3 regions of the Mesorhizobium sp. P2_F5 genome follow, and region 1 is predicted to be linked to each of the others. Evidence: predicted binding sites of a transcription regulator. Region 1 holds the regulator's gene; each other region holds the start of a gene.
What was found. Region 1 encodes PhoB, which activates phosphate uptake and scavenging genes when phosphate is short. Its sites were predicted from a motif close to TGTCATNNANCTGTCAT; they were not measured.
Positions count from the first base shown of each region.

Region 2: the regulator PhoB is predicted to act here: its motif matches at 4,672-4,688, upstream of phnF (phosphonate metabolism transcriptional regulator PhnF).
Region 3: the regulator PhoB is predicted to act here: its motif matches at 7,524-7,540, upstream of AC1DYO_RS26065 (alkaline phosphatase D family protein).

Region 1 covers NZ_JBFUEY010000006.1:14,381-24,920, forward strand. The annotation lists gene AC1DYO_RS10690 (substrate-binding domain-containing protein) at 1-59, shown strand, start outside; gene pstC (phosphate ABC transporter permease subunit PstC) at 156-1,613, shown strand; gene pstA (phosphate ABC transporter permease PstA) at 1,610-2,926, shown strand; gene pstB (phosphate ABC transporter ATP-binding protein PstB) at 2,944-3,768, shown strand; gene phoU (phosphate signaling complex protein PhoU) at 3,810-4,514, shown strand; gene phoB (phosphate regulon transcriptional regulator PhoB) at 4,531-5,220, shown strand; gene AC1DYO_RS10720 (ROK family protein) at 5,251-6,486, opposite strand; gene xylF (D-xylose ABC transporter substrate-binding protein) at 6,756-7,796, shown strand; gene AC1DYO_RS10730 (sugar ABC transporter permease) at 7,942-9,294, shown strand; gene AC1DYO_RS10735 (ATP-binding cassette domain-containing protein) at 9,306-10,118, shown strand; gene AC1DYO_RS10740 (CHASE domain-containing protein) at 10,274-10,540, shown strand, end outside.
Region 2 covers NZ_JBFUEY010000019.1:73,996-84,535, reverse strand. The annotation lists gene AC1DYO_RS23230 (substrate-binding domain-containing protein) at 1-155, shown strand, start outside; gene AC1DYO_RS23225 (sugar ABC transporter ATP-binding protein) at 281-1,834, shown strand; gene AC1DYO_RS23220 (ABC transporter permease) at 1,831-2,796, shown strand; gene AC1DYO_RS23215 (zinc-binding alcohol dehydrogenase family protein) at 2,868-3,884, shown strand; gene phnF (phosphonate metabolism transcriptional regulator PhnF) at 3,901-4,650, opposite strand; gene phnG (phosphonate C-P lyase system protein PhnG) at 4,770-5,231, shown strand; gene phnH (phosphonate C-P lyase system protein PhnH) at 5,231-5,842, shown strand; gene AC1DYO_RS23195 (carbon-phosphorus lyase complex subunit) at 5,844-6,956, shown strand; gene AC1DYO_RS23190 (hypothetical protein) at 6,953-7,222, shown strand; gene AC1DYO_RS23185 (alpha-D-ribose 1-methylphosphonate 5-phosphate C-P-lyase PhnJ) at 7,228-8,127, shown strand; gene phnK (phosphonate C-P lyase system protein PhnK) at 8,124-8,900, shown strand; gene phnL (phosphonate C-P lyase system protein PhnL) at 8,903-9,610, shown strand; gene AC1DYO_RS23170 (DapH/DapD/GlmU-related protein) at 9,607-10,224, shown strand; gene AC1DYO_RS23165 (DUF1868 domain-containing protein) at 10,313-10,540, shown strand, end outside.
Region 3 covers NZ_JBFUEY010000022.1:71,191-81,730, forward strand. The annotation lists gene AC1DYO_RS26030 (peroxidase-related enzyme) at 1-19, shown strand, start outside; gene AC1DYO_RS26035 (hypothetical protein) at 143-466, shown strand; partial or broken gene AC1DYO_RS26040 (LysE family translocator) at 545-1,160, opposite strand; gene AC1DYO_RS26045 (L-idonate 5-dehydrogenase) at 1,303-2,337, shown strand; gene AC1DYO_RS26050 (DUF1062 domain-containing protein) at 2,671-3,297, shown strand; gene typA (translational GTPase TypA) at 3,359-5,188, opposite strand; gene AC1DYO_RS26060 (hypothetical protein) at 5,386-5,664, shown strand; gene AC1DYO_RS26065 (alkaline phosphatase D family protein) at 5,878-7,452, opposite strand; gene AC1DYO_RS26070 (MFS transporter) at 7,762-9,045, opposite strand; gene AC1DYO_RS26075 (TetR/AcrR family transcriptional regulator) at 9,119-9,736, shown strand; gene AC1DYO_RS26080 (hypothetical protein) at 9,773-10,237, shown strand; gene AC1DYO_RS26085 (hypothetical protein) at 10,264-10,540, shown strand, end outside.

The DNA of each region.
Region 1 (10,540 bases):
CTCCCGACGCCGAGCGTCAGGGCCAGCGCGACGCCTTCGCCGCTGGAAAGACGATGTAATCAACTGACTGGATCAGGGCGCGGACCAAATCCGCGCGCTGATTTCGCCGTTTGCCGCAACGGCGGCGGCGATCTGAACTTTCCCTGGGGTGGGTGATGTCGTCCTTGCTCGTACTCGCCATAGTCATTGCCATCGGCGTGGTCGCCTTTGTGATCGGCCGCCAGCGCGCCGCGGCGCAGGATGCCGGCAAGGTAAAGCCGCATTCGCGCGCCCATTATCACGGCTGGTGGGCCTTTCTGCTCGCCGTTCTGCCTGCCGTCCTGCTGCTTGCCGTCTGGGACATCGGCTCGTCCTTCTATCTTGACCGGCACATCCACGCCTCCCTGCCCGAGCGCACTGTCGACTCCAAGGTCGCCAGCGAAGCGCTCGACGTCAGCCTGGTGAAGAGCCTCGCCAAGGGCCTGCGCCGGCTCGATGCCGGTACGCTTCCCGCCACCTTCGCTGAATTGCAGCCGCTGCTCATCGCCAAGGGCGTGGCGCTGGCCAGCGATACCCAGGATTACATGATCCCGATCGCCGTCGAGGCGAACACGGTCCAGGACAGGTTCGGCTGGTTTGGCGCGGTACTTACGCTTGCGCTGTCGATCGCCGGCGCCTTCTATGCGCTGAGGCAGATCGCGCCGCGCGCCAGGGCGCGCAACAATGTCGAGAGGCTGATGCTGTGGGGGCTGCTTGCGGCGTCGACCATCGCCATCCTGACCACGGTCGGCATCGTGCTGTCGATGCTGTTCCAGACCATCACCTTCTTCGAAAGCGTGTCGCCGATGAGCTTCTTCTTCGGCACCGTGTGGGATCCGCGTTTCGCCGCCGCCGGCTCGGGCGGCAGCCAGGGCCAGTTCGGTCTGATCCCGCTTCTCGCCGGTACGCTGTACATTGCTGCCGTCGCCCTGGTGGTAGCCGTGCCGGTCGGGCTGATGTCGGCGGTCTACATGTCCGAATATGCCTCGCGCGGCGTGCGCTCGGTGGTCAAGCCGGCGCTGGAACTGCTGGCCGGCATCCCGACCATCGTCTACGGCATCTTCGCCGTGGTCACGCTCGGGCCGTTCCTGCGTGACCTGTCGGCGGCGCTCACCGGCGGCTCGCCCTTTATCCAGGGCCAGAGCATCTTCACCGCCGGCCTGGTGATGGGCGTCATGCTGATCCCGGTCGTGTCGTCGCTGTCCGACGACATCATCACCGCAGTGCCGCGCGCCATGCGTGACGGCTCGCTTGGCCTGGGTGCGACTCGCTCCGAGACGATCAAGCGAGTGATCCTGCCGGCGGCACTTCCCGGTATCGTCGGCGCCATCCTGTTGACGGCGTCGCGTGCCATCGGCGAGACGATGATCGTCGTGCTGGCAGCCGGCGTTGCCGCCAATCTCACCATCAACCCGTTCGAAGCGATGACCACCATCACCGTCAAGATCGTCAACCAGCTGACCGGCGACCTTGAGTTCAATTCGCCGCAGACGCTGGTCGCCTTCGCGCTTGGCCTGACGCTGTTCGCGCTGACGCTGGTGATGAACATCGTCGCCCTCTACATCGTGCGCAAGTACCGGGAGCAGTACGAATGACCGACATCCCCCTGGACACGATGGCGGGTGCTGTCGCCCGTCCGCGCCGCGACATCGGGCTGAAGGCGCGTTACGCCGCCGAACGCCGTTTCCGCATCTACGGCGTGATTGCGATCTCGGTCGGCCTGGCGTTCCTGGCCATCATGCTGATCACCATCGTCTCGAAGGGCTACACCGCCTTTTGGCAGACGACGGTGACGCTGCCGATCACCTTCGACGAGAAGGTCATCGATCCCTCGAACAAGCGCGCCACTGATCCGAATGTGCTGATCAAGGCGAACTATCCCAAGCTCGCCGAAAACGCGCTGGTGGCCAAGCTCGGTATCGATCCCGCCAACAAGCCGATGATGCTGAAGCTCAAGGGCTTCCTGTCGGAAGGCGCCCGCGTCCAACTGCGCGACATCGTCGCCGCCGATCCCGCGGTGATCGGAACGACGCGTGACGTCAACATCCTGGCCGCCGCCAATCTCGACTCCGCCTTCAAGGGCCAGATCGACCTCAGCGTCGATGAAGCGCGGCGCAAGGTGTCCAACCAGCAGATCGACTGGATGAACAAGCTTAGGGCGGACGGCGTGATGGCCGAGCATTTCAACACCGGCCTGTTCACCTATGGCGCTTCCAGCCGCCCGGAAACGTCGGGCATGGGCGTGGCCATCATCGGCTCGTTCTACATGATGGTGATCGTGCTGCTCTTGGCGCTGCCGATCGGCGTCGCCGCCTCCATTTATCTCGAGGAATTCGCCAAAAAGAACCGCTTCACCGACCTGATCGAAGTCAACATCAACAATCTGGCGGCGGTGCCGTCGATCGTTTTCGGCCTGCTCGGCCTTGCCGTGTTCATCAACTTCCTCGGAATGCCGCGCTCCGCTGCCTTCGTCGGCGGCCTGGTGCTGACCCTGATGACGCTGCCGACCATCATCATCGCCACGCGCGCCGCCCTTGCCGCGGTGCCGCCGTCGATCCGCTCGGCAGCGCTTGGGCTTGGCGCCTCGAAGATGCAGATGGTGTTCCAGCACATCCTGCCGCTTGCCGCTCCCGGCATCCTGACCGGAACCATCATCGGCCTGGCGCGTGCGCTGGGTGAGACGGCACCGCTGCTCCTAATCGGCATGGTCGCCTTCGTCGCCGACTATCCGAAGACGCCTTTCGATCCGGCGACCGCGCTGCCGGTGCAGATCTACATGTGGGCAAACGAGGCCGAACGCGCTTTTGTCGAGCGCATGTCCGGCGCCATCATCATCCTGCTCGTCTTCCTCATGGCCATGAACATCACCGCGATCGTGCTTCGACGCCGGTTCGAGCGGCGCTGGTAGAAAAAAGGCAATTTGGTATGAACATCATGACCGAACAGTCCCTTGAAAACGCAGTGGGCGACAAGATGAACGCCAAGTCGAACGAAGTCATCAAGATGCGCGGCGACAAGGTCGGCGTCTTCTACGGCGAGAAGCAGGCGCTGTTTGACGTCAATCTCGACGTCCGCCAGAACCAGGTGACGGCGCTGATCGGCCCGTCCGGTTGCGGCAAGTCGACCTTCCTGCGCTGTCTCAACCGCATGAACGACACCATCGATTCGGCGCGGGTGACCGGCAAGATCACGCTGGACGAGGACGACATCTACGACAAGAACATCGACGTCGTCGAACTCCGCGCCCGCGTCGGCATGGTGTTCCAGAAGCCCAATCCGTTCCCGAAGTCGATCTACGAAAATGTCGCCTACGGCCCGCGCATCCACGGGCTGGCCAAGCGCAAGTCCGACATGGACCAGATCGTCGAATCCAGCCTGAAGAAGGCGGCGATCTGGAACGAGGTCAAGGACCGCCTGCAGGAGCCCGGCACCGGTCTGTCCGGCGGCCAGCAGCAGCGCCTGTGCATCGCGCGCGCCATCGCCGTGTCGCCGGAAGTGATCCTGATGGACGAGCCCTGCTCGGCGCTCGATCCGATCGCCACCGCCCGCGTCGAGGAGCTGATCGACGAGCTGCGCCAGAACTACACCATCGTCATCGTCACCCACTCGATGCAGCAGGCGGCGCGCGTGTCGCAGCGCACGGCGATGTTCCATCTCGGCTATCTGGTCGAGGAGGGCGCCACCGACAAGATGTTCACCAACCCCGACGACAAGCGCACCCAGGACTATATTACCGGCCGCTTCGGCTGAGCCGTCCGGCGGTTGAATTTTCAGGCACGAGGACCAAGATCATGGGTGAACATACCGTCGCCTCCTTCGATGAAGAGCTGGGGCAGATCAGCAAGCTGATCCGCGACATGGGCGATCTGGCCGGCTCGATGGTCAACGCCTCGACCAGGGCGTTGCTCAATTCCGACAATGCGCTGGCGCAGCGTGTCGTTTCCGACGACGCCATCATGGACGCGCGCCAGCGTGAGCTGGATGACCGCGCCATCACGCTGATCGCCAAGCGCCAGCCAATGGCCAACGACCTGCGCGCTGTGGTCGGCTCGATCCGCATGGCCGGCGACCTCGAACGCATCGGCGATCTCGCCAAGAACATCGCCAAGCGCGTCGGCACTGTCGGCCTCAGCGTTACGCCGCGCGACCTGTCGCATTCCATCGACGCCATGGCGCAGCTGGTGCTGATCCAGGTGCAAGGCGTTGTCGAGGAATATGCCGCCGCGGATGCCGCAGCCCTGGCGAAACTCAGGAATGAGGACGAGCGCATCGACGTCAAGTACACGTCGGTGTTTCGCGAACTCTTGACCTACATGATGGAGGACCCGCGCAACATCACCGCCTGCACGCATCTCCTGTTCTGCGCCAAGAATCTGGAGCGCATCGGCGATCATGTCACCAACATCGCTGAAAATGCGTACTATGTGCTGACCGGCCAGCAATTGCCCGCCAATCGTCCGAAGCAGGACGAGACGGCGATGGCCACTTCGGCCTGACAAGGGTGAACTGCTGATGATTGCGCCACGCATCATGGTCGTGGAGGATGAGGAGCCACTGGGCGTGCTGCTCCGCTACAACCTCGAATCCGAAGGCTACCAGGTCGAGGTGGTGACGCGCGGCGACGAGGCCGAAATCCGGCTGCAGGAAAACGTCCCCGATCTGCTGGTGCTCGACTGGATGGTGCCGGCGGTGTCCGGCATCGAGCTGTGCCGGCGGCTCAGAATGCGGCCCGAGACCGAACGGCTGCCGATCATCATGCTGACCGCGCGCGGCGAAGAAAGCGACCGCGTGCGTGGCTTGTCCACCGGTGCCGACGACTATCTGGTCAAGCCGTTCTCGACGCCGGAGTTCATGGCGCGCGTGAAAGCGCTGCTGCGCCGCGCCAAGCCGGAAGTGCTCTCCAGCGTGCTCAAGGTCGGCGACATCGTGCTCGACCGTGAATCGCACCGGGTCTACCGCAAGAAGAGCGAGATCCGGCTCGGGCCGACCGAGTTCCGCCTGCTCGAATTCATGATGCGCCATCCAGGTCGGGTCTTCTCGCGCAGCCAACTGCTCGACAATGTCTGGGGCGAGACGATCTATATCGACGAGCGCACGGTCGACGTGCATGTCGGGCGCTTGCGCAAGGCGGTCAACAATGGCCGCATGCCTGACGTGATCCGCACCATCCGCGGTGCAGGCTACGCCATCCGCGAAGATTGACGCGCGGCGCGCCGCGCCGTTGCCGGCCTCTCAGGCGACATGTTTGCTAGATTTCGCCTGAATCCCCGGCGCGAAAATCTCCTGGTCGACGAAGCCGAGCGCGCGCATGGCGCAGCCTTCGCGGATCAGCGGCAGTTCGTTGGGTTCGGTGTCGAAGGAAATCGACTTCGAGTGCTGGCCGCCGGCGGTCTGGGCAATCGCATTGCGCAATGCCGGTTCGATCAGATCGAAGGCGGCGGCGCTGACACCGACCATGGCGACGGGGGCGGGATCGATTAGGGCGAACAGGCTGCCAAGGCCGAAGCCGAGCGCTTCCCCGGCCTTGCGGTAGGCTTCCCGCTCGGGACCTTCGGTTTCGCGAGCGCGTGTGGCAAGCCCCCGCATGTCGGCGTCGCCGACATCGACCGGTTCGGCGTCCTCGCTCATCCCCATGGCATTGCGCCAGATGGCGTAGTTGCCGGCATAGGCCTCGACGCAGCCACGCCGCCCGCAGCGACAGAGCGCGCCGCCGGGACGGTGGATCATGTGGCCGAACTCGCCGCCTGAGGAATGGGTGCCGGTGAACAGTTCGCCTTTCAGCACCAACCCCATGCCGATGCCGTGCGAGAGCAGGATGGCAATGAAATCGTCGCGGTAGCGCTCAGGCTGGCGCCATTGCAGCGCCACCGCCATCATGTTGCAGTCGTTCTCCATGGTGGCCGGAATGCCGAACTCCGCTTCCAGTATGTCGGCGAACGCGATGTCGGTCAGCGGCGTGATCGGCGACCACAGCATGGCGCGCGCCTGCGAATCGGTGATGCCCTGGATGCCCATGGCAATGCGGGCGATGCTTTGGACATCGAGGTCGGGATCCTCGAGCCGCCGCCGCACGATTGCCGTGCATTCGCCGATCAGTTCGTCGCGCGGCATGGTCAGCGTGTCCAGCCGGCGCTGCTCCTCGGCGACCACATGGCCGGCATAGTCGATGACGGTGACGGAAAGGAAATTCAGCGACAGCACCACGGTCATCACCGCGGCTGCTTCCGGATTGAGGCCAAGGCCGACCTGTGGCCGTCCGCGTTTCAGCGCACCGGTCTCGCCGGGCTTGCTCTCGGCCAGGATGCCTTCTTGAATCAGGTCAGAAGAGATCGCCGATATGGTCGAATGGCTAAGGCCGGTGGTTGCCGCAATCTCGGTCCGCGACGGCTGGCCGGCCCGGCGCACGGCCGAAATCACCATCGCACGGTTGCGACGGCGCAGATCGTCGTGGCGGATACCAACCGACATCTTTTTTGTTTCCTCCCGGTCCCCCGCGCCTCATGATAGTGGAGGCGGTCAGGGACGCCACGCAAATATTGGCAGAAGCCGGTCACGCTGTCATTGTTTATTGCGGGTCTCGAAAAAAATCGACGACGCCATCAGAATCCATCAGAATCGATGTTGACAGCGTCTCGCCGTTGGACCAGTATTTTTTCGAGGCTCGAAAAAATAGAGCCTCTGTGTGCCGGCCCTCGGGCCAGTTTTGTCGCGCCGCGCGCGGCGCAGGGAGGATTATCATGAACAGATTTGCAGCCGCCATGCTGGCGGGTGTCGCCATGTCGCTGACGCTGGTGTCGGTCGCGCAGGCGAAGGACAAGGTCATCGGCGTGTCGTGGTCGAACTTCCAGGAAGAGCGCTGGAAGACCGACGAAGCGGCGATGAAGGCAGCGATCGAGGCGGCCGGCGACAAGTATATTTCCGCTGACGCGCAGTCCAATCCCGGCAAGCAGCTGACCGACGTCGAGAGCCTGATCTCGCAGGGCGCCAACTCGCTGATCATCCTCGCGCAGGACGCCTCGGCCATCGGCCCGGCGGTGCAGAAGGCGCTGGACGAAGGCATTCCGGTCGTCGGCTATGACCGCCTGATCGAGAACAAGGACGTCTTCTATCTGACCTTCGACAACAAGGAAGTCGGCCGTATGCAGGCCCGCGAAGTGTTCAAGGCCAAGCCGGAAGGCAACTATGTCTTCATCAAGGGCTCGGGCTCCGACCCGAATGCCGATTTCCTGTTCTCGGGCTCGATGGAGGTGCTCAAGGAAGCCATCGACTCGGGCAAGATCAAGAATGTCGGCGAGGCCTATACCGATGGCTGGCTGCCCGCCAATGCCCAGAAGAACATGGAACAGTTCCTGACCGCCAACGACAACAAGGTCGATGCGGTGGTCGCGGCCAATGACGGCACCGCCGGCGGCGTCGTCGCGGCGCTGACGGCGCAGGGCCTTGCCGGAACGGTTCCGGTCTCGGGCCAGGACGGCGACCATGCCGCTCTGAACCGCATCGCGCTCGGCACGCAGACCGTGTCGGTGTGGAAGGATGCACGCGAGCTAGGCAAGAATGCCGCCGAGATCGCCTCGCAACTCGCCGACGGCAAGAAGACGAGCGACATCGCTGGCGCCAAGGACTTCACCACGCCTGGCGGCAACACCGTCAAGTCGTTGTTCCTGACCCCGGTCGCGATCACCAAGGACAACCTCAACGTCGTCATCGACGCCGGCTGGATCAAGAAGGACGAAGTCTGCACGGGCGTCGCCGCCGGCAGCGTCGCGGCCTGCAACTAAGCTTGGCCTGTTTCCATTCGATAACGACGCCGCGGCCCAAAGCCGCGGCGTTTTCTCAACAAGATTTGTGTTTCCGCCATAGGCGGCTAACTTCTAGGCTGTGGTCCGGCATCCGCGTCAGACGGCAAGCCGCTGGGAGGACATCATGACCGACACGACCTCGACTTCGCAGGCCGACACCGCGCGTGCGTCGGAACTCGGCGCGGTCGCCCGGTTCCTGAAAGCGACCGAGATCGACACCCGCATGCTCGGCATGATCGGCGCGCTGCTTCTGATCTGGATCGGCCTGCATGTCATTTCCAGCTTCCGCCTCGGGGTCAATCCGCTCGATTTCGACAGCCGCACCTTCCTGACGCCACGCAACCTCTGGAACCTGTCGGTGCAAACGTCCGCCGTCGCCATCATGGCCTCAGGCATGGTGCTGGTCATCGTCATGCGCAACATCGACCTCTCCGTCGGTTCGGCCGAGGGCCTGATCGGCATGGTGATGGGTTTTGCCCAGGTGCATTTCCTGGTGCGCTTTGTCGGGCTCGAGCTTGGCAATCCGTGGATCTGGGTTCTGGCGCTGGTCATCGGCCTGGCACTCGGTCTTCTGATCGGCGCGTTCCAGGGTTTTGTCATCGCCTATCTCGAAGTGCCGGCCTTCATCGTCACGCTGGGCGGCCTTCTGGTCTGGCGTGGTGCTGCCTGGTGGGTGACCAGCGGCCAGACGGTGGCGCCGCTCGACGCCACCTTCCAGCTGATGGGTGGCGGTCCGGCCGGATCGATCGGCGCGACCTGGAGCTGGGTCGTCGGCATCGTCGCCTGCCTTGCCGTGGTGTTCGCGATGTTCAACGGGCGGGTGCAGCGCAAGCGCTTCCGCTTCCCGCTGCGTCCGATCTGGGCCGAGACGCTGCTCGGCACGGTCACCTGCGCCGTCATCATGGGCGCGGTGTGGCTGGCCAATTCCTATCCGTGGCCGATCGGCATCGTGAACCGGTATGCCGCCGCCAACAACATCACTGTGCCCGAAGGCGGGCTGTTCATCGCGCATGGCATCGCCATCCCGGTGCTGATGGCGGTGACTGTCGGCATCATCATGACCTTTATCACCAAGCGCACGCGTTTCGGCCGCTATGTCTTCGCCATCGGCGGCAATCCGGAAGCCGCCAACCTCGCCGGCATCAACACGCGCTGGATCACCATGAAGGTGTTCATGATCATGGGCGTGCTGGCAACGATCGCCGCGGCGATCTCGTCGGCCCGCCAGAATTCGTCGACCAACGTGCTGGGAACGCTGGACGAGCTGCTGGTCATCGCCGCCGCCGTCATCGGCGGCACCTCGCTCGCCGGCGGTTCGGGAACGATCATCGGCGCCATGCTCGGTGCGCTTTTGATGCAGTCGCTGCAGTCGGGCATGGTGCTGCTCGGCGTCGACTCGCCGCTGCAGAGCATCGTGGTCGGCGCCGTGCTGGTCATCGCGGTGTTTCTCGACACCGTCTATCGCAAGCGCGTTTAGGGGATACGATCATGGCTGACAAAACCGCTCCCTCCGCTGCACCCCCCGGCATGCCGCTGATCGACATGCGCAACATCTCGATCGCCTTTGGTGGCATCCGCGCCGTCGACGATGCGTCCATCGATCTTTTCCCGGGCGAGGTCGTGGCGCTGCTCGGCCATAACGGCGCCGGCAAGTCGACACTCATCAAGATCCTGTCCGGCGCCTACAAGCGCGATGCCGGCCATATCTTCGTCAACGGGCAGGAAGCTTCGATCTCCAATCCGCGCGATGCCAAGAAATACGGCATTGAGACCATCTACCAGACGCTGGCGCTGGCCGATAATGTCGACGCCGCCGCCAATCTGTTCCTCGGCCGTGAAATCATGACTGCCTGGGGCACGCTCGACGATGTCGCCATGGAGGCCGAGGCGCGCAAGGTGATGGGCCGGCTCAATCCGCGCTTCCAGCGCTTCAAGGACCCGGTAATCAAGCTGTCGGGCGGCCAGCGGCAATCGGTGGCGATCGCACGCGCCATCCTGTTCAACGCCCGCATCCTGATCATGGATGAACCGACGGCCGCGCTTGGTCCGCAGGAAACGGCGCAGGTCGGCGAACTGGTCAAGCAGCTGAAGTCGGACGGCATCGGCATCTTCCTGATCAGCCATGACATCCATGATGTGTTCGAACTTGCTGACCGTGTCTGCGTGATGAAGAACGGCCAGGTCGTCGGCACCGCGCGCACCACCGACGTCACCCAGGACGAGGTGCTCGGCATGATCATCCTCGGCAAGTGTCCGCCCGGCGCCATTCCTGGGCCGGGCGCGCTGAAGATCGCCGCCTGAGACACGCACTCTCATCGGGTGACCGCCATCCTCTCATGGTAAGCCGGCTAAATGTCTGGAACTTGATGTGCCACCCGTCGTGATGGTTTGGCCGCGCCATTGTGTTGCCGCGGCGACTTGCCCATAAAGGTTCCCGAACCGTTCATGGGCCTGCGTTGAAGAAGTTTTTCCCGATCCTCGCCTTCATTGCCGTCGCGCTGATCAGCCTGACGATGGCGGGTTTTGCCTACTTCGCCACCCAGGAGGCGGCGCGGATCAAATTCGAGGCGACGGCCGACGACGCGCTCAACCGCATCGAAAGCCGCATCGACCTGCACCTTTCGTTGCTGCGCTCAACGCAGGCGCTGTTCGACGCCCGCAATGGCGAGATTTCGCGGCGCGAATTCAAGGCCTTCTTCAGCGCGCTCGACGCCGACACCAAC
Region 2 (10,540 bases), on a different contig from region 1:
CGTACCGGATGGGCTATGACGGCATCAAGACCGCGCTCGCCGCCTCGAAGGGCGAGAAGGTCGAAGCCAATGTCGACACCGGCGCCAACCTGGTCACCAAGGCCAACATGAAAGAGCCCAAGATCGACGCGCTGCTCAATCCGAAGCTCGACTGAGCATCGCCACAGGCGCATCGTCTCCGGGGCCTCTTGCCCCGGAGACACCCCGCATCCCGATCTATCGTGATGCGACAGGCTCTGGTCTACGTGCCCAATCGCAGGACCAATCTGGGAGGATTGTCATGACGTCCACGGCGCAGGAACTGCACCCGGCCCCGACCTTGGAGCCCGGCAGGACGATCCTCGAACTCAAGGGGCTGGAGAAGCGATATCCCGGCACCCACGCGCTGAAGCCGGTGAACCTTGCCTTCAAGTCCGGCGAGATTCACGCCATCGTCGGCGAAAACGGCGCCGGCAAGTCTACCCTGATCAAGCTTCTGACCGGTGTCATGCCGCGCACCTCCGGCGACGTCATCTGGGAGGGCAAGCCCGCAGCGCTGGCCACCCCGCACGAAGCGATGGCGCTCGGCATCAATGCCGTGCACCAGGAGGTCGTGCTCTGCCGCCACCTGACGGTCGCGGCCAACATGTTCCTCGGCGAGGAGAACTCGCGCTATGGCATCCTGCAGCAGCGCGCCATGGTCAAGGACGCGCAAAAGATCATCGACGATCTCGGCTTCGACCTGCCGGCGCATGTCGTTCTCGGCGATCTCACCATCGGCCAGCAGCAACTGATCGCCGCCGCCCGCGCCACGGTGCGGGGCACTAAATTCCTGATCTTCGACGAGCCGACCGCCTATCTCACCCGCAAGGAGGCCGACCAGCTGTTCAAGCTGATCCGCCGGCTGAAGGGCGAAGGCGTCACCATCATCTACATCAGCCACCGCATGGAAGAGGTGTTCGAGCTCGCCGACCGTGTCTCGGTGCTGCGCGACGGCACGCTTGTCGGTACAAGGAATATCGCTGAGACCAACGACGCCGAGTTGGTCAAGATGATGATCAACCGCTCGATCGAGCAGGTCTACCACAAGGAGCATTTTACCCCGGGTGCGGTGATCGTCGAAGCGAAGAACCTGTCGGGCAAAGGCTTCGAGAACGTCTCGGTCTCGGTGCGCGCTGGCGAGATCGTCGGGCTCTACGGCCTGATCGGCGCCGGGCGCAGCGAATTCGTCACCACGCTCTATGGCCGTCATCGCAAGTCGGCCGGCCAGATCCTGTGGGAAGGCAAGCCGGTCCAGGTCAATTCCGAGCACGACGCAATCAGGCTCGGAATGGCGCTGGCGCCAGAGAGCCGACGCGACCAGGGTCTGTGCCTCAATCTGCCGGTCGGCCTCAACCTCAATCTGCCGATCTACAAGCGCATTTCCAGCAACATGCTGATCTCGGGCGCGAAGGAAAAGGCCGAGGCGGATCGCCAGATAGCCGGCCTCAGGATCAAGACGCCGACGCGCGGCGCGCTTGCCTCCAGCCTGTCCGGCGGCAACCAGCAGAAGATCGTCATCGGCAAATGGCTGGCGCATGGCGCCAAGCTGTTCATCTTCGACGAACCGACGGTCGGCGTCGATGTCGGCACCAAGGCCGAGATCTACCGCCTGTTCGGTGCGCTTCTGTCGAAAGGCGCCGGCATCATCCTGATCTCGTCCTATTTGCCGGAGGTCTATGAACTCTCCGACACGCTGCACGTCTTCCGGCGTGGCAAGCTGGTCGCCACGCACGGGTTCCGCACCGCCGACCATGAAGAAATTCTCACGCAGGCGCTCGCCGAGAAACAAGAAAAGCTGGGAGGACAGACATGAGCACCGAAGCAGCAGCTGCCGAAAAACCGAAACGCAATTACAATGCCCTGTTCGGGCTGACGCTGCTGGCGCTGCTGGTCGTGTTGTGGGTCATCCTGTCGGTGTCGACGCAGAGCTTTGCCTCGGGCAACAACATCTCGAACCTTTTGCGCCAGGGCTCGATGATCGCCATCCTGGCGGTCGGCCAGACCTTCGTCATCATCACCGGCGGCATTGACCTGTCCGTCGGCGCCGTGGTCGGCTTCGCCACCGTCATCGCCGCCATGCTGATCAATGCCGGCGTACCGGTCTTCCTCGCCATCCTGCTCACGCTGCTCGTCGGCGTCGCCATCGGCCTGTTCCATGGCTTCGGCATCGTCAAGATGGGCCTGCCGCCCTTCATCATCACGTTGGCGACGCTGACCTCGTTGCGCGGCATCGGCCTGCTGATGACCAACGGCAACTCGATCTCGATCAACAATGACGCCTTCCAGGAGTTTTCGCGCAACTCCTTCATCGGTGTCCCCAATCTGTTCTGGATGGTGATCCTGGTCGGCATCCCGGCCTATATCTTCCTGCATCACAGCCGCTGGGGCCGCTATCTCTTCTCGGTCGGCTCCAACGCCGAGGCTTCACGTCTGTCCGGCGTCAATGTCCAGCGCACCATCTACATGGCCTACACGCTGTCTGGTCTGTGCGCCGCCTTCGTCGGCGTGCTCTTGGCCTCGCGCATCGGCATCGGCAATCCGACCCAGGCCGAGGGCTGGGAGTTGCAGGCGATCGCCTCCTCCGTCATCGGCGGCACCTCGCTGTTCGGCGCCGTCGGCTCGGTGCATGGCCCGCTGCTCGGCGCCTTCATCCTCGCCACCATCAACAACGGCGCCAACCTGCTCAACGTCAACGCCTTCTGGCAGCGCATCATCACCGGCGTTCTGATCATCGTCATTGTCTACTTCGACGGCCTGCGCCGCCGCGGCAAATGAATCCTCCCTGACCCTCTGCGCCGGTCCGCTCAACCAACGGACCGGCACCTTTTTAACAACGGAATTACTCAATGAAAGCCGCCGTCTGCCGCTCGCCCGGTGACCTTGTCCTGGAAGACCGCGCCGCACCCGGCGCTCCCCCTGCCGGCTGGGCACTGGTCGCGGTCAGCCATGTCGGCATCTGCGGCACCGACTATCATATCTTCGAGGGCAAGCATCCGTTCCTCGCCTACCCCCGCATCATGGGCCATGAAGTGTCGGGCACCGTCATCGAGACCGGCGAAGGCGTCGACCTTGCCATTGGCGAGCCCGTCATCATCAACCCCTATCTCGCTTGCGGCAAATGCATCGCCTGCCGGCACGGCAAGCCGAATTGCTGCGTAAGGATCGAAGTGCTCGGCGTGCATCGCGACGGCGCCATGGCCGAGCAGATCCTGGTGCCGGCGCAGAATCTTTATCCGGCAAACGGCCTGTCGCTGGCCGATGCCGCGGCGGTGGAGTTTCTGGCCATTGGCGCGCATGCCGTGCGCCGCGCCCGCGCTGAACCAGGTGCCCGCACACTGGTCATCGGCGCCGGGCCGATCGGGCTTGGCACAGCGCTGTTTGCCCGCATCGCCGGGCTCGATGTCAGCCTGCTCGACATGAGCACGGAGCGGCTGGATTTTGCCAAAGGCGAACTCGGCTTCGCCACACTCGACGGCTCGCAAAAGGCGGCAGCCGAGCTGGTGCGCGATGCTACCGGCGGGGAAGGTTTCGATGTCGTCTTCGACGCCACCGGCAACACCGCCTCGGTGCAGTCTGCCTTCGCCCATGTCGCCCATGGCGGCACATTGGTGCTGGTCAGCGTCGTCAAGGACGACATCGTCTTTTCCGATCCCGAATTCCATAAGCGCGAAATGACCCTGATCGGCAGTCGCAATGCGCTCAAGGCCGACTTCGACCACGTCGCCGCCTCGATCCGCAACGGCGCGGTGCCGCTGGCCAAACTCGTCACCCACCGCACGACACTGGCCAGCACGCCTGATGATCTCGCCCGCTGGGCGCATGAGAAATCCGGGTTGATCAAGGCGGTGATTGAGATTGCCTAAGGCGCCGGCAGGCGGCTTACAGGGCTGACAGCTTTAGCTCCACCCGTTCCGCCGGAAACCGCGTTTCGGCGAACTGGATCGGCTGCCCGTCCGGCGTAACGTTGATGGCGACCGCGACCAGCACGATGGCGCCGGGCTGCAGGTCGAGGTCGGCGAGATCGGCGGCATCGGCGTGGCGCGCCGACAGCACCGTCGATTGCCTGAGATAATCGTCGATACCGAACCGCTTAAGCGAGGCGGTGATCGAACCGGTCTCCGCCATCACAGCATCGATGCCGGCGAAACGCTTGGCCTCGTACCAGCTGGCAGCCCGCGACACCGGGCGTCCATCGGCCTCGCCGCGCGTCTCCAGCCGGATCACTTCAGTACCCCTGGCAAGGCCCAGCCCTTCGGCGACACGCTGGCTGGCCGGCTCAACCACTGATGTGAGCAGCACGATGTGCCGTTCCGATGTCTGCCCCTGAAGGCCTGTCGAAAACCGCGTCCGGGCGCCGATCGGATAGGACAGCCGCTTGCGCGACAACACGAAAGTGCCGCGCCCCTGTTCGGCTCTGAGCACCCCCTCCTGCACGAGAGCCGCAATGGCGCTGCGCACCGTGTGGCGGTTGACGCCGTAGCGTTCGGCCAGCGCCACTTCCGGCGGCAGGGCGGCGTTCTCGGCAAAATCGCCTGCCGCGATCGAATGCAGGATCTGGTCGGCGATCTGCCGCCACAACGAGACACCGCTGCGGCGTTCGATGCTGCTCGCGCTCTTTTGACCGACCATTTTCGTTCCCCGTCCCGCCCCTGTCATCCACCCGTCATGGACACGGGTTAGATAATAGGTATAATTTGTATAGTTGTCTATATCACTAGACAAATTTTACGCACTCAGGGAGTTGCTCCATGCGAGGACAGGAAGCCCGCGACCAGGCTGAGCGCAAAGCCGTGATGGCGACGCTGGCGCAGGCCAGCGGCGACGACATCGCCCGGCTCTGGAACGAGGCCGGCCTGACCTCTGAAGCCGAGCTCTTGCGCGGGCCGGAAACCGGCCTGGTCACCGTGCGCGGCCGGATCGGCGGCGGCGGCGCGCCCTTCAATGTCGGCGAGGCCACGGTCACCCGCGCCACCGTTCGGCTGCCATCCGGACAGGTTGGCCACAGCTACACGCTCGGCCGTGACCGGAAGAAGGCGAAGCTGGCGGCAATCGCCGACGCGCTCTGGCAGGACCCGGCGCAACGCCAGACCGTCGAGACCGCGCTGGTCGCGCCATTGCGGGCTGCCCAAGGCGAGGCGCGCGAAAAACGCCGCGCCGAGACGGCGGCAACGAAAGTGGATTTCTTCACCATGGTGCGCGGAGAAGACTGATGGACATCGCAGCCCAATCGATCGACGGCGGTTTCGCCGATCCGGTGTTCAACGCCCAGACGGTCTTCCGCGCCATCATGGACGCCATGGCGCGGCCGGGCAGTGTGCAGGCCCTGCCGGCCTTCGCCCGCCCGCCGGCGCCACTGTCGGCAACCGCCGGCGCCATCGCGCTTTCGCTGTGCGACCACGACACGCCGCTCTGGCTCGACCCTGCTTTGCAGACGTCGGCCGCGGTAAAAGCCTGGCTCGGCTTCCACGCCGGCGCGCCGCTCGCCAACACGCCTGCCGATGCGCATTTCGCCGTGATCGCCAACCCGGCGGAGATGGCGGCCCTCGACGGTTTTTCGCAAGGCACGCAGGACTATCCCGATCGGTCGACGACGCTGATCCTGCAGGTCGGCGATCTCGTCTCCGGCGCGCCGCTGCTGCTCGAAGGTCCCGGCATCGAAACCTCTGCCACCATCGCGCCGGCGCAGATGCCGCGCCATTTCGTCGAGCAGTGGAAGCAGAATATCAGCCGCTTTCCACGCGGCGTCGACATCATCCTGGCAGCGCCCGACGGCATCGCCTGCCTGCCACGCACAACGCGCATCAAGACGATGGAGGCGTAAAATGTATGTCGCGGTAAAAGGTGGCGAGGCCGCTATTCGTAATGCCCACAGCCTGCTCGCCGACCGCCGGCGCGGCGACCGTTCAGTGCCGGCACTTCGCCTCGACCAGATCGTCGAGCAGTTGGCGCTCGGCGTCGACCGGGTGATGAGCGAAGGCTCGCTCTATGACCGGGAGCTGGCCGCGCTCGCCATCGTCCAGGCGCGCGGCGACATGATCGAGGCGATCTTCCTGGTGCGTGCCTACCGCACCACGCTGCCGCGCTTCGGCTACAGCAATCCCATCGACACCGGCGCGATGCTGGTCGAGCGGCGTGTGTCGGCGACCTATAAGGACCTGCCCGGCGGCCAGTTGCTTGGGCCCACCTTCGACTACACGCACCGGCTGCTCGATCCCGCGCTCGCTGCAGGCGCCGACGTCGCCGAACCGTTGCAGCGCGAGACGGAAGCGCAGGCTATGCCGCGCGTCTCGGCGATCCTTGCCCGCGAAGGCCTGATTGAGCCGGACGGCGAGATGCCGCAGGACCATGTTCCCGGCGACATCACCCGCGAACCCTTGGAATTCCCGATGGCGCGCGACATCCGCCTGCAGGCGCTGTCACGCGGCGACGAGGGTTTTCTGCTGGCGCTCGGCTACTCGACGCAGCGCGGCTATGCCCGCAACCATCCGTTCGTCGGCGAGGTCCGCATCGGCGAGGTCGAGCTGGAGCTCGACGTGCCGGAACTGCCTTTCGCTGTGCCGCTCGGCAGCGTTCGCGTCACCGAGTGCCAGATGGTCAACCAGTTCAAGGGCTCGGCCAAGGCGCCGCCGCAATTCACCCGCGGCTATGGCCTGGTGTTCGGCCAGAGCGAGCGCAAGGCGATGGCCATGGCGCTCTGCGACCGCGCGCTGCGCGCTACCGAACTGGGAGAGGATGTCGTCGCCGCCGTGCAGGACGAGGAGTTTGTCATCTCGCACTCGGACAATGTCCAGGCGACCGGCTTCGTCGAGCATCTGAAGCTGCCGCATTATGTCGACTTCCAGGCCGAACTCGACCTCGTGCGCCGCATGCGCGCGGAACACGACGCGCGCGAAAATACCGACGTGCTGGAAGACAAGAAGGAGGCCGCGGAATGAGCCTAGTCGCCCGACCCACCGTGACCGCCGCCGCTATCATGGGAATGGCCGCCATACCCGCCACTGTAGTTGTCGCTACCGCCGATGTTCTCGCCATGCGCGCCCTCCCTCGGGGCAGGCAGAACCATCCTTCGAAGAAGAAAAGCGACCACGCCGACGAATGCCAGCAGCAGAATTCCAAGATGCATCCAACCGGTTTGGGTCATCCGATTTCGCCCTTGTTTGCGCGTCCTGGACGCCAGTTCGATAGCACAATGTGGATGTGATCGCCATGACCGACATCGCCACCTACAACTTCGCCTATCTCGACGAGCAGACCAAAAGGATGATCCGCCGGGCGATCCTCAAGGGCATCGCTATTCCCGGCTATCAGGTGCCGTTCGCGTCGCGTGAAATGCCGATGCCCTATGGCTGGGGCACTGGCGGCGTGCAGGTCACCGCCTCGATCATCGGGCCCGACGATGTGCTGAAGGTCATCGACCAGGGCGCCGATGACACCACCAACGCCGTTTCGATCCGCGCTTTCTTCAAGAAGGTCGCCAATGTCGCCGTCACCACCGACACGGCAACCGCCTCGATCATCCAGACCCGCCACCGCATCCCCGAACATCCGCTGAGCGCCGGCCAAATTCTGGTCTATCAGGTGCCGATCCCGGAACCCTTGCGCTTCCTCGAACCGCGCGAGACCGAAACGCGAAAAATGCATGCGCTGGAGGAATATGGCCTGATGCATGTGAAGCTCTATGAAGACATCGCCAAACACGGCCGTATCGCCACCACCTATGCCTATCCGGTGAAAGTCGAGGGCCGCTATGTGATGGACCCCTCGCCGACGCCGAAATTCGACAATCCGAAGATGCACCGCTCGCCAGCTTTGCAGCTGTTCGGCGCCGGACGCGAAAAGCGCATTTACGCCGTGCCGCCCTTCACCGATGTCGTCAGCCTCGACTTCGAGGACCATCCGTTCGAGGTGCAGACCTTCGACCAGCCCTGCGCGCTGTGCGCGGCCGAGAATGTCTATCTCGACGAGGTCATCCTCGACGACCATGGCGGCCACATGTTCGTCTGCTCCGACACCGATCATTGCGAGAAGCGGCGTGCCGATGGCCATCGCGGCCATCTTGCCCCCGAAACCCATCCTGTCTCCGAAAAAATGGAGCCGGCGCAATGACCGACGAACCGCTGTTGCGCGTCTCAGCACTGTCCAAATTCTACGGCTCGCGCGTCGGCTGCGAGAACGTCACCTTCGACCTCTGGCCGGGTGAAGTCCTGGCCGTCGTCGGCGAATCCGGCTCCGGCAAGACGACGCTGCTCAACTGCCTGTCGACGCGGCTCTTGCCTTCCTCCGGCACCGCCAGCTACCGGCTGCGCGACGGCCAGTTCCGCGAGCTCTACCGGATGAGCGAGGCCGAGCGCCGCTTCCTGATGCGCACCGACTGGGGCTTTGTCCACCAGAACCCGGCCGACGGCTTGCGCATGACGGTGTCTGCCGGTGCCAATGTCGGCGAGCGGCTAATGGCCGTCGGCGACCGCCACTATGGCAAGATCCGCGCCACCGCTGTTGACTGGCTGTCACGAGTCGAGATCGACGAAGACCGCATCGACGACGAGCCGCGCGCTTTTTCCGGCGGCATGCGTCAGCGCCTGCAGATCGCCCGCAACCTCGTCACCGGTCCGCGCCTGGTGTTCATGGACGAGCCGACAGGCGGCCTCGACGTCTCGGTGCAGGCGCGCCTGCTCGACCTATTGCGCGGGCTGGTCACCGATCTCGGCCTCGCGGCCATCGTCGTCACCCACGACCTCGCGGTGGCGCGGCTTCTGTCGCAGCGCATGATGGTGATGAAGGACGGCCGCGTGGTCGAAAGCGGTCTCACCGACCGCGTCCTCGACGATCCGCGTGCGCCTTACACGCAGTTGCTTGTTTCTTCGATTCTTCAGGTCTGACCATGCCCACGCCCCTCGTTGTCTCCGACGTCGCCAAAAGCTTCACCATGCATCTGCGCGACGGCGTTAAGCTGCCGGTCGTCGCCGGCGTCTCGTTCTCGATCCGGGCCGGCGAATGCGCCGTGCTCGGCGGCCCCTCCGGCGCAGGCAAGAGCTCCATCCTGAAAATGCTCTACGGCAACTATGCCGTCGACGAAGGCCAGATCATCGTTCAGCATGAGGGCGGCCTGATCGATCTCGCCAATGCCAGCCCGCGCACGGTGCTGGCCGTGCGCCGCCAGACGATCGGCTATGTCAGCCAGTTCCTGCGCACCGTGCCGCGCGTTTCGGCGCTGGACGTCGTCGCCGAGCCGCTGGTCGAACGCGGCGAGGACCGCGAGAGCGCGCGGGAGAAAGCGTGCGCCCTGCTTGCGCAGCTCAACCTGCCGGAAAAACTCTGGGCGCTGCCTCCGGCGACATTCTCCGGCGGCGAACAGCAGCGCGTCAACATCGCGCGCGGCTTCATCACCGAGCATCCCGTCCTGCTGCTCGACGAGCCGACCGCTTCGCTCGACGCCAAAAACCGCGATGTCGTGGTTGCGCTCATCGCCAGCAAGAAGGCGGCCGGCGTCGCCTTGCTCGGCATCTTCCATGACCTGGATGTGCGTGACGCCGTCGCCGACCGCATCATCGACGTCACCTCCTTCGCCGCCGGAAAAATCGCCGCATGAGCAGGAAATTATCGGAGGCGCCGTTCGTCCATGAGACGGCGCAGGTCGAGAATTCGACATTGGGGCGCTGGACCGAGATCGCCGACCGCAGCCGGGTCTCCGAGAGCATCCTCGGCGACTATTCCTACATGATGCAGGACTGCGCCGTCTGGTGCGCGACGATCGGCAAGTTCGCCAACATCGCAGCCGCCGTGCGCATCAACGCCACAAACCATCCGACATGGCGGCCGACGCTGCACCACTTCACCTACCGCGCCTCGGATTATTGGGACGACGCCGAGCATGAGAGCGAATTCTTCGCCCAGCGCCGTGCCAAACGCGTCACCATCGGCCACGACACCTGGCTTGGCCACGGCTCGACCATCCTGCCCGGCGTGACTGTCGGCGATGGCGCCGCGGTCGGCGCAGGTGCGGTGGTGTCGAAGGATGTCGCGCCCTACACCATCGTCGGCGGCGTGCCGGCAAAACCGATCCGCGAACGCTTCGACCGCCGCACCGCCGAACGCTACCAGGCGCTTGCCTGGTGGGACTGGGGCCACACCAGGCTGCGCGCCGCGCTCGATGATTTTCGCGAGCTAGAGGCTGAGGCTTTCCTGGAAAAATACGGCGGATAGCCCATCACATCATCGTCATAAGATCGGCCCGATTCACATCCTTGACACATGACTCGGACACGAGGCCATCTCCCCACAGGAGATCGCAATGCCTCAATCCATCAGACCCTCGCTCGCCGGCTTTTTCGAAGGCACCAACCCCAAGCCACCTGTGCATCTCGGCACGCGATACGACACAGCGGGCAATTTCCTGCTCGAGCCCGGCAACACGGTCGTCAGCCATCTCGTGAGCGGGTCGCCTTCCGAGGCGGTGGTGATCGAGGTGCGCGAGCGCATGCGCGCCATGCCGGATGCCGACCGGCTGGCCTTCACGCCG
Region 3 (10,540 bases), on a different contig from region 1:
CCACGCCATGGCAAGGTGAGGCGCGGCCGCCGCCTTATATCAGCTATCCCTCATTCTCGTTGCTTGTTTGCCCGTTTGGTCCGATGATCGGCAGGCGGCATGACCGCGTGCCGGTTCAAGCCGCTCACCAAGGGAGGAGAACATGGCGAAATTTCTCTACGTCTATCATGGCTCCGGCAAGATGCCGACCGACGAGGCCGAGCGGAAAGCCTCGATGGATGCCTGGACCGGCTGGTACGGCAAGCTTGGCTCGGACGTCGTCGACGGCGGCAATCCGGTCGGCAAGTCGAAGATGGTGCTGCCCGGCGGCAAGGTCGAGAACAATGGTGGCAGCAGTCCGACCGCCGGTTACACGATCGTCGAAGCGAAGGACATCGACGATGCCGTCGCCAAGGCGAAGGATTGCCCGATCCTGATGGACCCGGCGTTCAGTGTCGAGATCGCGCCGATCATCGAAATGATGTGACGCGATCTACCGAAGGTCATCGAAGCAAAAAACGATCCCGCCTTTCGCTGATGCGATCCTTCGGTTTGGGGTCATGCCCTATGACCGCGTCGCGATAGCCGCCGCGGCGCCGGCCATCGTCGTGGCGCTGAGGCGGTTGGCGATCTTCATGGCGCGCTTGCTTTTGAGCAGCTTGCGCGCCTGCGACGCCACGACCACCCACCCAAGATTGACGGCGATCAGAACCACCGCCATCGTCGCCGTTAGCTCGACCCAGCCGACAATGCTGACCGAAGCGAGGTCGATGATGGTCGGCAGCAGCGCCAGATAGAACATCATGATCTTGGGGTTGCCGAGCGTTACCGCCATGCCGGCAAAGAACAGCTTTGTCGCCGAATCTTCGCGTGGCATCTCGCCTTCTTTCGCGTCGACGGGTGCGGCCCACATCTTCCAGGCGAGGTAAGGCGAGATACGCGACACCCACCCATTTCACGACGACGAAGGCAAAGTGAAAGGTCTGCGCCACGACAGCCAGCCCGAACACCGCCAGCGACAGCCAGATGCCCTCGCCGATCCACATGGCGAGCAGGAACGGGAACACGTCGCGAAACCCTTTCGAGATGACGCGCGCAACCAGTGCGGCGATCGACGGGCCGGGCGAACCGGCGGCGACGAACAAAGCGGCGGCGAAGATCAGAAGCGAGGTGAGGTGCATGGCGGAGCCTTCGAGCGTTGGAGTACGAAGGATAGCCGATCAGCCGCAATTTGGAACCCTGCGAGCTGATGGGACAGAGCTTGCGAGATATTTGGGCGCTCGCGCCTTGCCCGCACCGGTGGTTTGAGAAAGGATCGCGGCCATGAAATCAATCGTCATCCACGCGGCAAAAGACCTGCGCATCGAGGAGACCGACCCGGGCGTGCTGGGCGCCGGACAGGTCGAAATATCGGTCGAAGCCGGCGGTATCTGCGGCTCGGACCTGCACTATTACAATCATGGCGGCTTCGGCGTTGTTCGCCTGCGCGAGCCGATGATCCTGGGCCATGAGGTCGCCGGCACGGTGAAGGCGCTTGGCACGGGCGTATCGACCCTCGCCGTCGGCGACCGCGTCGCGATTTCGCCCAGCCGGCCCTGCAATGCCTGCCGCTACTGCCTGCAAGGCATGCAGAACCAGTGCCTCAACATGCGCTTCTACGGCAGCGCCATGCCGATGCCGCACATCCAGGGCGCCTTCCGCCAGCGCCTGGTCGCTGAGGCCTGGCAGTGCCACAAAATCGCCGAGCATGTCTCCATCAACGAAGCCGCCTTCGCCGAGCCCTTCGCGGTGACGCTGCACGCCGTGAACCGCGCCGGCTCGCTGCTCGGCAAGCGGGTTCTGGTCACCGGCAGCGGGCCGATCGGCGCGCTGTGCATCCTCGCCGCACGCGTCCACGGCGCGCGCGAAATCGTCGCCACCGATGTCATGGATGCCGTGCTGGCCAAGGCCCGGGAGATCGGCGCCGACCGCACCATCAATGTCGCCACCGACAGCGCCAGCCTCGCCGCCTACAACGTCGAAAAGGGCAGTTTCGACGTGATGTTCGAATGCTCCGGCAACGAACGCGCGGTGCGGGCGGGGCTCGACGTGTTGAAGCCGCGCGGCGTGCTGGTCCAGCTCGGCCTTGGCGGCGATATGTCGCTGCCGCAGAATCTCATCGTCGCCAAGGAAATCGAGATGCGCGGCTCCTTCCGCTTTCATGACGAGTTCGCGCTGGCCGTCGACCTGATCAACAACCGTCGCGTCGACGTCAAGCCACTGCTGACCGGCATCTATCCGATGGACGAGGCGGTAGCGGCGTTCGAGATTGCCGGCGACCGCACCCAGTCGATGAAGGTGCAGATCGCATTCAGCTGAGCATAGCGGAACCGCGTGAGAGCTTGCGTGCATGCCACTTCGTGGCTAGACAAGCCGTCCCGACATCCATTTCGAGCTCCATTTTGCCTCAGTAACCGCCGGTCTCGCCAACTCCCCTGATCACACTTGGCAGGGCGCCGCATTCGCGGAGCCTGCTTCATTTCACGTGTTCTCAGGCGGCGGTTCGAGACCGGTTTGGCACTGCTGAACCGCTGTCGCGCGTTTGTCGCCCGTGACACCTGATTTCCAGACAACCGCAGCCTCTCGCCACGCCGTGCCCGCATGGGCATCTCGACACTGCCGGCCTGAAGAACTTCCCGACGGGAAGGGCTTATCGGCATGTCTCTGCGCATTCACTGGGCGATCGCGCCCGAAATCGCACCTCGACCCCTGATCAACTGCAATCGCTGCGGCACAGTGAAGGCCTATCGCTGCAGCGACAAATTCCGCGTCAACGCCAATGGCAAGCGCATCGATGTCTGGCTGATCTACCGCTGCGTCGACTGCGACAATTCGTGGAATTTCGGCATTTTCGAACGCTGCAATCGCAGAGACATCGAGCCGACGCTGCTCGCGGCCCTTGAAAGCAATGACCCGGCGCTGGCGCGTCGCCATAGCTTCGACGTCGTCGCATTGCGCAACCGGGTGGCCCGCGTTGAGGAATTTTCCGACGTCGTCGTTCACAAACAGAGGCTCTGCGACAACAGCGACCGCGCGACCGCGCTGGAACTCAGGATTGGGCTCGAATTGCCGACATCGCTGCGGCTCGACCGGCTGCTCGCCGGCGAACTCGGCATCTCACGCTCGCGGCTTCAGGCGCTGGAGGAGAAGCGGCGGCTGGTGGTTGATCCGGACGGAGCCAAAGCCTTGCGCAAGCCGGCCCGTGAGGGAACGACGATCCGCATCGATCTCACCGGCGAGCCCGACAGGGATGCCATCATTTTCGCAGCCGGCGGGTGAAACAAAAGGGGGCGAAGCACCCGGTGCTTCGCCCCTTCGATATCTCTGGAAAATCAGATGATTACGCCGCGCCGACCACTTTCGCCGACTTCTCGAAGCGCTTGCGCTCGTTCGGGTCGAGATAGAGCTTGCGCAGACGGATGGTCTTCGGTGTCACCTCGACCAGCTCGTCGTCCTGGATCCAGGCCAACGCACGTTCCAGCGTCATGCGGATCGGCGGCGTCAGCTTGACCGCCTCATCCTTGCCGGCGGCGCGGATGTTGGTCAGCTTCTTGCCCTTCAGCACGTTCACTTCGAGGTCGTTGTCACGGCTATGGATGCCGATGATCATGCCCTGATAGACCTTGACGCCGGGATCGATGACCATCGGGCCACGATCTTCCAGGTTCCACATGGCGTAGGCCACTGCTTCGCCCTGTTCGTTGGAGATCAGCACACCGTTGGTGCGGCCGGGCAGTTCGCCCTTGTAGGGCTGATAGGCATGGAACAGCCGGTTCATCACGGCGGTGCCGCGCGTGTCGGTCAGCAGTTCCGACTGGTAACCGATCAGGCCGCGTGTCGGCGCGTGGAAGACGATGCGCTGGCGGTTGCCGCCGGACGGGCGCAGTTCGACCATCTCGGCCTTACGCTCCGACATCTTCTGCACAACGATGCCGGCATGCTCCTCGTCGACGTCGATGACGACTTCCTCGACCGGCTCCAGCAATTCGCCATTTTCGCCATTCTGCATGACGACGCGGGGACGCGACACGGCAATTTCAAAGCCTTCGCGGCGCATCGTCTCGATCAGCACGGCCAGCTGCAATTCGCCGCGGCCGGAAACGAAGAACGAATCCTTGTCGGGCGATTCCTCGATCTTGAGCGCGACATTGCCTTCGGCTTCGCGCAGCAGGCGGTCGCGGATGACGCGGCTGGTCACCTTGTCGCCTTCGGTGCCGGCGAGCGGCGAGTCATTGACCAGGAAGGACATGGTGACGGTCGGCGGATCGATCGGTTGCGCATGCAACGCCTCGGTCACCGCCAGGTCGCAGAAGGTGTCGGCGACGGTGCCTTTCGACAGGCCAGCAATGGCGACGATGTCACCCGCCTGCGCCTCGTCGATCGGCTGGCGCTCGAGGCCGCGGAAGGCGAGGATCTTGGAAATACGGCCGGTTTCGATCTGGGTGCCGTCGTGGTGCAGCACCTTGACCGCCTGGTTGGACTTCAGCGTACCGCTCTCGATGCGGCCGGTGATGATGCGGCCAAGGAAGGGGTTGGCTTCCAGAATGGTGCCGATCATGCGGAACGGGCCGGGATGAACGGTCGGCTCCGGCACATGCTTGATGACGAGGTCGAACAGCGGCGCAAGCTGCTGATCCTTCGGACCTTCGGGGTTTTCCGAAACCCAGCCATCGCGGCCCGAACCGTAGAGGATCGGGAAGTCGAGCTGCTCGTCAGTGGCGTCGAGGGCGGCAAACAGGTCGAACACCTCGTTGACCACTTCGACATGGCGGGCATCCGGACGGTCGATCTTGTTTATGACGACGATCGGCTTCAGGCCGACCTTGAGCGCCTTGCCGACGACGAACTTGGTCTGCGGCATCGGGCCTTCGGCGGCGTCGACCAGCACGATGGCCGAATCCACCATCGACAGGATGCGTTCGACTTCACCGCCGAAATCGGCGTGGCCGGGGGTGTCGACGATGTTGATGCGGGTGTCCTTCCAGTCGACCGAGGTCGCCTTGGCCAGGATGGTGATGCCGCGTTCCTTTTCGAGGTCGTTGGAATCCATGGCACGCTCGGCGACGCGCTGATTGTCGCGGAAGGAGCCGGATTGCCGCAGCAATTGGTCAACGAGGGTGGTTTTTCCATGGTCGACGTGCGCGATGATCGCGATATTACGAATTTTCATGTTGTGGTCTCGGGAGCGTTGCAGGCAGCAGGCCAAAAGGCGCCGCCTCTTTCGGTTGCGCGGCTCATACAGGGTTTTTCGCAATTGCGAAAGAGGAGGCGCATCACCAAATACTCATCAAATCTTAAGCATCTCGGTGTGAGATGGTTTTGTTAACCAAGGCGGGAACCTTTCGGGGCCCGGGCAGTTCGAAACTCATGACCGACAAACTCAACCGATTTTGGCCACTCATCGCTTCGGTCGCATTCGCTGCCCTGCTGGCGGCCAATGCCGCCCAGTCGGCCGCGACGCTGAAGGAAGCCAATCCCGCCTCGTCGTCCGACCAGACGGCCGAGCAGATGTTTGCCGACGCCCCTGATGGTGTCGACCCCGTGGTCACCGGCCCGGTCAGCGCCTCTTTCAAGCAGAGGCAGCAGGTTGCCGGCTGCGACAGTGCGGTTTGGCCGAAGATTCCTGCGGTTTGCTACCCGGACTGAGGGGCGCTCTACTCCAAGCGCAGCGATCCTTCACGCCCCCCTCTGCCCTACCGGGCATCTCCCCCACGAGTGGGGAGATCGGCTATCGCCGCCGTTTTCGCCAATCACCAGGGTTGCAGATATTAGCGATACCCCAAAACTGCCAATCTCCCCCCGTGTGGGGGAGATGTCCGGCAGGACAGAGGGGGGCGCTGTCCCGCCGGCCTGTCCAATCTACGCCGACCGCACCGGATCCAGCGTCACCTTGTAAAGCTCATTATCGTCGCGATCCATCAGCCGCACCGTCAGCTGCTCGCTGGCGCCTGAAATATCCACCAGTCCGAAGAACTGCAGCCCGGCCGATGGCGGCAGGTTCTGACCCTGTTCGGCGGTCGGCGCCTTGATGAATTTCAGCTCTGGTCCAAAAGTCATGTCGAAATCGTTCGGGCCGAACGTGCCGGCGTGGATCGGCCCGGAGACGAATTCCCAGAACGGATTGAAATCCTGAAACTGCGCCTTGTCGGGGTTGTAGTAGTGCGCCGCCGTGTAGTGCACGTCGGCCGTCAGCCACACCGTGTTGGTGATGCCGGCGTTCTTGATATAGCGCAACAGGTCGGCGATCTCGAGTTCGCGGCCCTTGGGCAGACCGTTGTCGCCATTGCTGACGGCTTCCGCGCCGACCTTCTTGGTGCCGTCGTCCCAGACGACGAGGCCGAGCGGCATGTCGGCGGCGATGATCTTCCAGGTCGCCTTGGAATTGGCCAGCTCGCGCTTCAGCCATTTCGTCTGCTGTTCGCCGAGCATGCGGGACTCCGGCGTCATCGTGTCCTGCATATCCGGGCCGTTGGGGCCGCGATAGGAACGCATGTCGAGGAAGAACACGTCGAGCAGCGGGCCGTGGGCGATCTTGCGATAAACGCGGCCGGGTTCCGACGGCTCGTAGCGGATCGTCGTCATCTCATGGAAAGCGCGCGCCGCACGCGCCGCCAGCACATGGATGGATTTTTCGGTGTAGCGGCTGTCGGCGCTCAGATTCTTCGAATCCGACCAATTGTTCAGCACTTCGTGGTCGTCCCACTGGTAGAAGGTCGGGCAGATGGCGCTGAGGGCGAGAACGTGTCTGTCCATCATGTTGTACTTCCACTGGTCGCGATACTCGTCCAGTGTCTCGGCCACCTTGCGCTTGCCGTCGATGAGGACGACGTTTTTCCACTTGCCGCCGCCGGGCAGGTCGACCTCATCCTTCATGGCGCCATCGGCGTAGATCGTGTCGCCGGAATGCAGGAAGAAGTCGGGCGTGTGCTTGGCGATGGTGGCGTAGGTTTTCATGCCGGTCTCGTCGATGCCCCAGCCCTGGCCGGCGGTGTCGCCCGACCAGGCGAATTTGATGTCGCGCTTCGAGGCCGGTGCTGTGCGGAAGCGGCCGACGATCGGCTCGGAAACGACGTTGATGTCGGCGAGATCGGCGGCCGTCATGCGGTAGAAGATGTCCTGGTCGGAGGCGAGATCGGTGAGCAGGCGCTTGACCGTAAAGTCGCTGGCCGGCGAGGTATCGAGCGGCGCCAGCCGGGTGGCGTTGGCGAAATTCTCCGTCGACGACACTTCGAACATGACGCGCGAGGGACGATCGGTGCGCGTCCACACCATGCCGCTCGAGGCGTCGACGTCGCCGGACTGGACGCCATGGGTGAAGGCCGGGCGCTGGCTGGCGCGCGAATAATAGGGCAAAGCGAGCCCCGATGCGCCGAGCAGCCCGGCCGCACTCGCTGATGTGACAAAAGCGCGGCGGGTCAACGAAAGCTTGTTCATGGCTGTCTCCTGATGGCTTGAACGTCCGCCACCAAGCTCCAGCCTCAATGTTTCAGCCGCATCTCGGGAAGATGAAGTTTTGATAACAGTGAACAGGCGAGCTGCTGATCTCCCCCCTCGTGGGGGAGATGGCCGGCAGGCCAGAGGGGGGCGCGAAGGATCGCCAGCCTCTCAGATGTTGCCGGCCGAGCGCTGGCTCAACGATTCGATTGAACGGAAATCACGAAGATTGAACTGACAAGCCGGCGGGACAGCGCCCCCCTCTGCCCTGCCGGGCATCTCCCCCTCAAGGGGGGAGATCAGCAGCCCTTAAGCCACCTGCGGCTCCGGATCGAAAGCCGGCTTGCTCGTGTTGATCAGCAGTGACAGGCAGGCAGCCACAATCGCCGTCATGCCGGCAATCAGGAAGGCCAGTTCGTAATTGCCCTGCAGCTCGCGCATGGTACCGCCGAAGGCGGCCGCGGTGGCGGCGCCGACCTGGTGACCGGCGACGATCCAGCCGAACACGATCGGGCCGCTGCGGTCGCCGAAGGCTTCGTTGGCGAGCCTGAGCGTCGGCGGCACAGTGGCGATCCAGTCAAGGCCGTAGAGCACGGCGAAGATGATCAGGCTGGTCGCCGAGAAGCCTGAATAGGGCAGGTAGATCAGCGACAGGCCGCGAATGCCGTAATAGACGCCGAGCAGCTTGCGCGGGTCGAAACGGTCGGTGAGCCAGCCCGACAGCGTCGTGCCGATCAGGTCGAAAATGCCCATCAGCGACAGCAGGCCGGCGGCCTGCACCTCGCCGATGCCCATGTCGCCGCAAAAGGAGATCAGATGCGTGCCGACCAGCCCGTTGGTGGTGAAGCCGCAGATGAAGAAGGTGGCGAACAGATACCAGAAGACGCGGGTGCCGGCGGCGCGGCGCAGCGTGTTCAGCGTATGCACCAGGAAATTGCCCTGTGATGCCGGTGACACCGGCGGCACGTCATTGGCGTCGGCGCCATAACGCACCATGCCGATCGAAGCCGGACGCTCCGGCACCAGCAGCCAGACCAGCGGCAACAGACAGGCGGTGGCGATGGCGACGGCGATGGCGACCGGCTGCCAGCCGCCGGACTGGGCGAGCGAGGCGAGCAGCGGCAGGAACACCAGCAGGCCGGTGGCGCTGGAGGCCGACATCAGTCCCATGACAAGACCGCGATTGGTCTTGAACCAGCGATTGACGATGGTGGCGCCGAGCACGGTGGCAACCGCGCCGGAGCCGATGCCGGAAAACACGCCCCAGGTGAGGAACAGGTGCCAGGGCTCGGTCATCAGCAGGCTGAGCGCGGTCGAGCCCGACATGATCACCAGCGAGGCAAGCAGCGTGCGGCGCAGACCGATACGCTCCATCAGTGCGGCGGCGAATGGGCCGGTCAGACCATAGAGGAAGATGCCGATGGCAGCGGCAATCGAAACGGTATCGCGCCCCCAGCCGAAGCTTTTATCCAGCGGCAGCATCATCACGGAGGGAGCCGAACGCAGACCCGCTGCGATCAGCAGGCAGAGGAAGATGACGCCGACCACGACGAAAGCGTAGCGCTGGCCAAAGGGACGGGATTGAGCTATCATGTTACTGACCGGTACGTTGCAGGGTGAGGAGATGTATACGTACCGATCGGTAACACGTCAATCGAGTCATACCATGCCAACGGACAAAAATATTGAACTGATCATCAGCGACAGTCATGCAGCGTCGCCACCCAAGGCTGCCAAGAAGATCCTCGACGTGGCGTATGACCTGTTCTACCGGCGCGGCATCAGGGCGATCGGCGTCGACGAGATCGTCAAGCGCGCCGGCGTCACCAAGCCCAGCCTCTACCGCAGCTTTCCCTCCAAGGACGAACTCGCCGCCTCCTATCTCCGGCAATATGACCGCGAATATTGGGAGCGTTTCGACGAAGCCGTGGCCGCCCATCCCGGCGACCCGCGCGCGCAGCTCAAGGCTTTCCTGACCCGCATCGGCAAGCGCACGCAGACGCCGGACTATCGGGGCTGCGGCATGACCAACGCGGCGGTGGAATATCCCGAGCACAGCCATCCGGCGCGCGTCGTCAGCGAAGCCAACAAGCAGGAGCTGCGCCACCGCCTGCGCGCCATGGCCGCAGCGATGGGTGCGCAAGACCCCGACACGCTGGGCGACGGCCTGCTGCTTCTGATCGAAGGCGCCTATATCAGCGGCCAGCTGTTCGGCCTCGGCGGACCTGCGGCATCGGTCGCCCGCAACGCCGACCTGCTGATTGAAGCGAGTTTGAAGAAATAGACCTCTTGCGATCCATTCCAACGACAAGCAGTATCGATGTCATATCAATCCAGAATTGCTGGCGGTGATTTGAATCTTGCTTGGACGCTCTTGGACGACCTCCAAAAAATGTTCCTGATCCACTACATCCGGCAGGGCAACCAGGGGTTCATGAGCGAGCAGGAAAGAAGGGACATCGCCACGATCCTCGACCTGAACGAATACACGGTGAAGGAAGCCGTTCTGCGAAGGTTGCTTTTCCTGTTTTTGATCGCATCGGCTGCGATGTATTTAGCCGCTAAGGCACACGGCATTACCCAACCGGCGCGCATTCTGACCGCGTCGATAAGCGCAGTCGCTTTGGTATTCTTATATCTCGATGTTTTTGTCCCCGTCGTCCTGCTTGTCGCCTGCGCGTCACTGCTCGCAATCTGCTGGATGGACTACCAGGCGTTCCTTGCTGCCACCTGCTTTTCCGCATTGTACGCCGTGTATTTTTTTGCGAGGCTTCGGGCCAGATAGGAAACGGCTCGAAGGGGATCGTCTGCATGCGCATCCTGCTTGTCCCCTTTGCCCTCGCCGCCCTCTGCCAGGTCGCCCATGCCGACGGCATATCCAGCGCCTACACCGATCTCGACTCGCAAAAAAACTGCGTCACCTATGCGCAGGCCGAGGAAGGCGACGGCGACTGGGCCGAACTCGCCTGTTCCGGCTATCGCGGCTATCCTGTGCTGATCGCCTATGACGATGCACGTGAATCGCTGTTTTACGGGTTTCCGCCTGGCGGCGACATGACGACGGTCTGGGAGAGCTTTTCCGGCTTCA